DNA from 2 places in the Cytobacillus dafuensis genome. Region 1 is predicted to be linked to the other one. Evidence: riboswitches for the same ligand, from Rfam matches in the RefSeq annotation. Region 1 holds a riboswitch; the other holds the start of a gene.
What was found. Region 1 has a riboswitch for glycine ahead of purU (formyltetrahydrofolate deformylase). Riboswitches for the same ligand answer to the same signal wherever they lie in the genome.
Positions count from the first base shown of each region.

Region 1 (4,203 bases):
TAAAACCGATCCATATTCTAAAAGTATCGAAAAATCCATATTGTTTGACCCCCATTTTTAAATTAAATTATGTGCAAATCGAGCTGAATAAAGGACATTTTCCTTTTCTTCGTTCTTTCTTGCCCTCCTTTTTTCTTATGCGTTCACATTCCTTGAAAATGCTAAGAAAACATGGTGTTCATCTATTTTTTTCAAGCCAACAAAAAACCTTTACCAAAATGCGGTAAAGGTCAGAAACAAAAAATAAAGACCTCTACCCTATTTAGGTAAAGGTCTTGCTAACAACGGAATGTTGCCGACAAAGCCGGGAGCTATGAACTCCGAAGTGACGACCTTATCGTTAAAGCTACTCCCCTTTAGGAGAAACTATACAATTTATATATTTATCATAAGCGAATCCTTACAAATCTGTCAATTATTTTTATAGTTTTTATTTGTCTCAGATTAACGGGCAGTAGACCCCCACTTCAAGTTTGCGAGAGAATCAAAGAATCCTAAGCGGGGGATCAACTGCCCGTAAAGGCCCATAAAATGAACACAGACTAAAAGCGCCACATCGTGTGGCAACGTCTGCGTGACCCACTTCCTGTGGGCCGCAACTAACCATCAGTGGGAGATGAAAGCCCCCCCACTGATGGAAGTTTCACTTTATCCACTAATCCTACCTGTATTCAAACTCTTTGTACGACTTTTTTAGACGTTGTATGTTTATCATCTATGCGCTTTTCAATTACTTCAAGCTGTCCTCGATCTCTCATAAGCTCCTCTTTATTTTTTCTAATTAAACTTGATAAAGTGACTTTTTTTCTAGTCATTTTAAATTCTCCCTCTCTCAATAATTTACGATATAAAACTGAATCCCCATTATGGCTATTTGCTATTCGAATACGATTGTCTTATTCCCATGAACAAGGACTCGGTCTTCAACATGCCATGCAACTGCATCAGCGAGGACCTTTCTTTCTACATGTCTTCCGGCAATTTTTAATTCATCAGCCGAATAGCGATGATTGACACGCATAACATCTTGTTGAATAATCGGCCCCTCATCCAGATCATTCGTAACATAATGAGCTGTTGCACCTATTAGCTTCACTCCCCTATTAAATGCCCTTACGTAAGGGTTTGCACCGACAAAAGCAGGCAAAAAGGAATGATGAATATTAATGATTTGATTAGGATATTTCGCTATAAAATTTGGGGAAAGAATTTGCATATACCTTGCTAAAACAATAAAGTCTACTTTCCCTTCCATTAATTCCATTGCTTTTTGTTCGGCCTCTTCCTTCGTTTCATGCGTTAATGGGATATGATAAAAAGGAATCCCGTAGCTTTCCACTTCGTCTGCTAATTTAGCGTGATTGCTAATGACTAGTGGAATATCAACTGGCAGTTCCTTTGACTTCCACCGCCAAATAAGTTCAAGAAGGCAATGATCCATTTTCGAAACAAATATTGCCATTTTCTTTCTATTTTTTGTGCTGCATAACTGCCATTCCATCGAATGCTCTGCTGCTATCCCATATAAATCTTGTTCAAGCTTTTCAAAAGCTGTTTCAAAATCTTTCAAATCGAATTCTATTCGCATAAAAAACCTTCCAGCATGTGGATCTGTTGTATGCTGATCAAAGTGGACAATATTTGCATGATGTTCTAATAGAAAATTAGAAACAATTGATATTATTCCCGGCTTTTCCGGACACGAAATTAATAGTACTACCCGGCTATCCTTTTCTTTTGTTGCCATCTGCCACACCTCTATTCCTAATAATTAATCATGTATCGCTTTCCCATCTATTACTAAGCAGTTTCATCTAACATCAATAGTTTGTCCATACATTCCCTTTTGAATAATATCGACATCATTCCCTTAAATCTACATAAGAAAACTTAGCGAATGCCTTAGTTTTTCTTAGCGATCTAATTAGAAGATATTTAATTGAACTCACACTTTCACTTTAGTACGTTAATAAACTTAAACTTTCATAATAGCCAAAAAAGGACAGAGAAAGGGTAACTTACTTTACCCTTTCTCTGTCCTTTTACCTGAGAGTTTAAACCCAAATAGGGTCCCCTTTGGTGTCGTACGAATAGCACGAGCTCTCCAGAGACGCGTCCCGTTGTGGTTCCTCTACCTGAGAGATTTGTTCCAAGGGTGTTTAATGGAACTTGCTCCTTCGGTGGCTAGTCATCATGCACTCTCCCACAACCGTCATCCGCCCATATTGAATTTTCTTTAAATTTAGAATAAAACTTATGCATATTTATGTCAACCTTTGAACATTGGTTTAATCTTTATTTTTAGTTCTTGTTCACATATTGTGCATAATTGACGAAAGCCTCAAAATATATTAATATATATGCTTTGGGCAAAGAGCTCACGTGGTTCGTAACCATCCCACGATAAAAAACTAAGGAGAGAATTGAATATGAAAGTAAGGACACTTGTCGGAAATGGCATATTAGCGGCTTTATATATTGCTGTTTCCATGCTTATCCAGCCATTTGGATTTACGGCTGTCCAATTCCGTGTATCCGAAATGTTTAATCACCTAGTCGTGTTCAATAAGAAGTATATATATGGCATGGTTTTAGGTGTGTTTTTAACGAATCTATTATTTTCACCAATGAAAGCATATGATCTTATTTTTGGTGTTGGTCATACGCTGATTTCTTTATTAATCACGATTGTTTGCTGCCGATATATTAAGAACATCTGGGTTCGTATGATCGTGAACTCACTCATTTTCACGTTCATGATGTGGATTATCGCCTTTGAGCTTAAACTAGCATTTGACTTGCCATTCATGCTTACATGGCTCACAACGGCAATCGGTGAGTTTGTTGTATTAATAGTAGGAATGCCAATCATGTATGCTCTTAATAAACGTATTAATTTTGAAAAAACAATATAGAAAAAGAGTTGACGCAGGAGTGCGTCAACTCTTTTTACTATTATTACACTGCTACTGCCGCAAAAAACTCTTCATAAAGTGCCTGAACCGCTCGTTTTTCATCTATTTCCTTAACACCGAACATCATGCTGACCTCAGATGAACCTTGATTGATCATTTCGATGTTAACGTTAGCTTTTGCCAATGCCTTAGAGGCTCTTGCCGTTGTACCGATATTATGACGCATCCCCTCTCCAACAACCATAATGAGAGCTAAGCTATGTTCAATAACCACTTCGTCTGAATCAAGCTCAGTTTTTATGCGATCAACGATTTCCTCTTCCATGCCAGGAGTAAACTGATTTTCTCTTAAAATGATTGAAATATCATCAATTCCAGAAGGAGTATGCTCATAGGAAAGACCATAGCTTTCTAGTATAGCTAAAAGCCTCCGTCCAAAGCCGATTTCTCTATTCATTAAGTATTTACTGACATAAATGCTGCAAAAGCCTTTGTCACTAGCAATACCAATGACAGGACCGTTCGTATTATCTCTTTCATAAACGATTTTCGTACCTGGTGCATTTGGATTATTTGTGTTCTTAATATGTACCGGAATTCCTGCACGGAACGCAGGAACTAGTGCTTCATCATGAAGGACAGTAAAACCTGCATAGGAAAGCTCACGCATTTCCCGATACGTTAATTCCTTAATTTCCTTCGGGCTGTTGATGATAAATGGATTTACAGAATAGACAGCATCAACATCTGTAAAATTTTCATATAATTCGGCTTTAAGTCCATTCGCCAGGATCGAACCAGTAATATCTGAACCACTACGTGAAAAAGTGAATACCTCACCTTCTTTGCTGTATCCAAAAAATCCAGGAAAAATAATAATCCCAGAACGTTCCCGTAACGAGAATAACTTGTCATATGATTCCGGTAAAACCTGAGCATTACCTGGTTCATCACTTACAAAAAGTCCTGCTTCTTTAGGATTTACATAATGGGCTTCCACCCCTTGCTGCCGGAAAAAAGCAGCAACTAATTTGGCGTTATTGTCCTCCCCACTTGCTTTTACTAAATCCATGAATTTGTCAGGATTGCGTTTGTCTGCAGTCAATCTTGTTTGTAGATCCTGTAGAATGTCATTAATAATTTCCTCTGATAGATTCAATTCTTGCGCAATAGCGGCATATCTTTCTATAACTGTGTTTAACTTTTCCTGCGGATTTTTATTTTGCAGGCAAAGCCTTGCACACTCAATTAACAAATCTGTCACCTTTTCATCTTCTGGCGATCTTTT
Region 1 covers NZ_CP042593.1:871,600-875,802, reverse strand. Annotated here, with positions in the region: gene FSZ17_RS04365 (TerC family protein) at 1-39, opposite strand, end outside; gene FSZ17_RS04360 (FbpB family small basic protein) at 672-815, opposite strand; gene purU (formyltetrahydrofolate deformylase) at 878-1,747, opposite strand; glycine riboswitch at 2,032-2,111, opposite strand; glycine riboswitch at 2,114-2,216, opposite strand; PreQ1 riboswitch class I at 2,377-2,421, shown strand; gene FSZ17_RS04350 (QueT transporter family protein) at 2,430-2,915, shown strand; gene FSZ17_RS04345 (aspartate kinase) at 2,959-4,203, opposite strand, start outside.

Region 2 (4,203 bases), 2.5 Mb from region 1:
CTTCCCGTATTTCTTCAGCAAACTGAATCATCGCTGTTAAATTCTCCATTTTGATTCTCATTTCTCCTTCTGAAGCTGATTTGCCAAAAATATCAACTAGATGATCCTCTACATTACCAAAATCCAGTTTTGTCAGAATATCATCTAAATCGCCAATTACTTTTTCAAATAGATGAATTTTTTCATATAAAAGTTTTAAAATATGCTCTTCAACAGTATCCTTTATGGCAAAATTATAGATCATAACGTCTTTCTCCTGTCCGAGGCGATGTATACGACCGATTCTCTGCTCAAGCCTCATTGGATTCCATGGCAGATCAAAATTGATAATATGATTACAAAATTGAAGATTAATACCTTCACCGCCTGCTTCAGTAGCAATAAGGACTTGGGCGTTTTTTTGGAAAAGCTCCCTCATCCAGTCCTTTTTCCCTCGTTTGAAACCTCCTCTAAATGGAACGGATGTAATTCCGTATTGTTTGAGGAACCATTGCAAATACATCTGCGTTGCCCTATATTCTGTAAAAATGATCACTTTATCATTGATTTGCTGAATTAATTCAAGTGCTTTTTCGGCTTTTGAATTTTGCTGAACAGCTTCCACCTTAGAGATTAAAGCTTGAATATGGTCTTGGAAATCTTTTGAGGGCTCAACTTGTTTTTCTAGCATATTTTTAAGAGTGAAATAGACCGCTTCTCGGCTGCTGCATGCTTCACGCTGAAGTGTCATAACAGAAAATTGGCTAGAGCTTAACCAATCACCTTCCCTGCGAAGGCTGCTGACTGCATCGTAAAGGTCTCTTTCTTCTATATTGAATTCTATTGGAATGGTTTCGACCTTTCGCTTCGTCCATTCAATACCTGTATCAGCTCTTCTGTTTCGGATCATAACTTTATTGACAAGCTCTTTTAAATGTTCATGATCATTCAAGTCACGGGAATCTTTATTGTATTTTTGATAAAAAGCTGACTCATTTCCTAAATGCCCGGGCTTTAATAAAGAAACTAAATTAAAGATTTCGCTAATGCGGTTTTGAATGGGAGTAGCAGTTAAGAGCAAACAGAATTTCTTTTTTAAATTTTGAACAAACTCATAGTTTTTCGTTTTATTATTTTTAAGCTTATGTGCTTCATCAATAATGATTAAGTCATAATCCTGCTTGTATATGATATCTCTATGAGGATTACGTTTTGCGGTATCAATGGATGAAACGACCACATCACACTGCTCCCATACATAGCTTTTACGTTGTGTTACTGCAGGGATGAAGAATTTAGTGTTCAGCTCAATTGCCCATTGGGTAACAAGGGAGGCTGGCACAAGAATGAGCACTTTTTTAACTAATCCTCGAATCATATATTCCTTTAATATCAATCCTGCTTCAATTGTTTTCCCTAATCCAACTTCATCAGCAAGAATAGCTTTTCCATTCATACTTTCTACAACCTGCTTGGCAACTTCAAGTTGATGTGGCAATGGGGTAAGGCCTGAAAGATGTTTTGGAGCTTGCAATCCTTCAAAATCAGGAATGGTGGTATGAGTTTCTACTTCTACTGCTAATTTATATAGCTCCCAGTTCCCCCAAGGTCCGTCATTTTCAATTCTAGTTAAAAACTCCTCCTGCCAAGAGGAATCAAATTCAATCCGCACTGTCATTAAAAACAGCTCCTTTAAAAAATTGGAAGTATTCGTTTTGTAGTTAGAATCAGATTACCCATTGCCCAAATGACCTTCTAATGGTAGGATAAGAATAGCTTTGAAAGTTTTGAAATTTGCCACAATCATTTAGTTTATCGAAATATATTTTTATTGATTTTCAAATTTGGTTTCGAGTTGAAAGGTGAAAGCTAGCTAACTCATATTCATGCAAATTGACGGTCAAGACGCCATTTTGTTTAGTATGAACCAACTTGAAAAATTTTATAAATACGGATGACAATAAGGGGAGAGACTACTTTTGTGGCGCCGAAGGAGCAAGCAATGGATTTGTGAATCTCTCAGGCAAAAGAACCCTTATTTGACGTAACTCTGGAGAGCGCTCTATTATTTTGGAGCCACCAAAGGGGAAAACCGTTATTCGGTAAACTTTCAGGTGCAAGGACAGGGATCTTCTTGAAATATAGGGGATTTTCTGTCCTTTTTTTGTTCAAATTTCAAGCTTTTAATAAATATTATAAGGGGGACAAGTGGATGTCACAGTTAAAACGTACACCGTTATACGATGTTTACAAGGACTATGGCGCAAAGACAATTGATTTTGGCGGCTGGGATCTGCCAGTTCAATTTTCTAGCATTAAAGAAGAGCATGAAGCAGTCCGTACTAAAGCTGGTTTGTTTGATGTATCCCATATGGGTGAAATTGAAGTAAAGGGGCCTGATAGCCTTTCCTATCTTCAAAAAATGATGACAAATGATATCTCAAAATTGAAAGATTTTGGTGCCCAGTACACTGCTATGTGTTATGAAAATGGCGGAACTGTTGATGATTTACTTGTCTATAAATTTACAGATGATCATTTTTTACTTGTTGTAAATGCATCTAATATTGAAAAAGATTACAAATGGCTTGCTGATCATCTTGAGGGTAATGTAGAAATTAAAAATCTTTCTGATCAGACAGCACAAGTTGCCATCCAAGGTCCATTGGCAGAGAGTGTATTGCAAAAGCTTGCTAGTAATACAAATCTATCAGATATTGGCTTTTTTAAATTCCAAAATGATGTTGATTTAAATGGTAAAAAAGCCCTTGTTTCTAGAACTGGCTATACAGGGGAAGACGGGTTTGAAGTATATTGCGATGCTAATGATGTAGTTTCAATTTGGAAGGATATTTTAGAAGCTGGTAAAGAAGAAGGTGCTATTCCTTGTGGATTAGGTGCTCGCGATACATTGCGTTTTGAGGCTAACTTGGTTCTTTATGGTCAAGAGCTTTCTCCAGAAATTTCACCGTTAGAAGCTGGCATTGGCTTTGCAGTGAAAGTAAATAAAGAAGCTGATTTTATTGGAAAAGAAGTGCTATTAAAGCAAAAAGAAGATGGACTTTCAAGAAAATTAGTTGGTATCGAAATGATTGACCGCGGAATTCCACGTCATGGCTACCTGGTTTTTAAGGGTGAAGAGCAAATCGGAGAAGTGACAACAGGTACACAATCGCCAACATTAAAGAAAAATATTGGCCTAGCTTTACTATCTATTGAAAATACTGCTGTTGGTACAGAAGTAGAAGTTGAAATTCGTGGAAAGCGCCTTAAGGCAGTAGTGGCAGCTACGCCATTTTATAAAAGAGAGAAAAAATAGGAGGGGAGACTTAAATGATGAAACATCGCTATTTACCGATGACTGAGACGGATAAGAAAGAAATGCTCGCAACCATCGGTGTAAACTCAATCGATGAATTATTCAGTGATATTCCTGAAAGTGTTAGATTTAAAGGGGAATATAATATTAAACCAGCTGCAACCGAAACAGCATTGATGAAAGAGCTTACTAAAATGGCTCAGAAGAATGCAGATCTTAAAAGCAACACTTCTTTTTTAGGAGCAGGGGTTTATGATCATTACATGCCTGTCATCGTTGATCATGTAATATCCCGTTCAGAATTCTATACAGCATATACACCGTATCAGCCGGAAATTTCTCAAGGGGAGCTTCAAGCGATCTTTGAATTCCAGACAATGATTTGTGAACTAACGGGTATGGATGTTGCAAACTCTTCCATGTATGACGGTGGCACAGCGTTGGCAGAAGCTGCAATGCTAAGTGCAGGCCAAACTCGCCGCAAAAAAGTTCTTATTTCAAGTGCAGTTCATCCTGAATCCAAAGATGTTGTGAAAACATATGCAAAAGGCCAGTATATCGAGGTTATTGAAATTCCGCATAATGATGGGGTTACCGATCTAGAAGCACTGAAAGAAATGATAAGTGATGATATTGCTGCTGTTATTGTTCAATATCCAAACTTTTTTGGCAGAATTGAACCATTAAAAGAGCTGGAAGAAATCATCCATGCGCAAAAATCTATGTTCGTTGTTTCAAGCAATCCGCTTTCACTTGGAGCTTTAACACCTCCTGGGAAACTCGGTGCTGATATTGTGGCAGGGGATGCACAGCCTTTTGGCATTCCAACTGCATTTGGCGGACCGCACTGTGGTTATTTTGCTGTAACGAATAAATTGGTGAGAAAAGTTCCTGGACGCCTTGTT
Region 2 covers NZ_CP042593.1:3,334,424-3,338,626, reverse strand. Annotated here, with positions in the region: gene FSZ17_RS15920 (DEAD/DEAH box helicase) at 1-1,657, opposite strand, end outside; glycine riboswitch at 1,934-2,024, shown strand; gene gcvT (glycine cleavage system aminomethyltransferase GcvT) at 2,192-3,298, shown strand; gene gcvPA (aminomethyl-transferring glycine dehydrogenase subunit GcvPA) at 3,316-4,203, shown strand, end outside.
Region 2: it holds a riboswitch for glycine, as region 1 does, so the genes downstream of both, gcvT (glycine cleavage system aminomethyltransferase GcvT) here and purU (formyltetrahydrofolate deformylase) in region 1, are expected to answer to the same signal.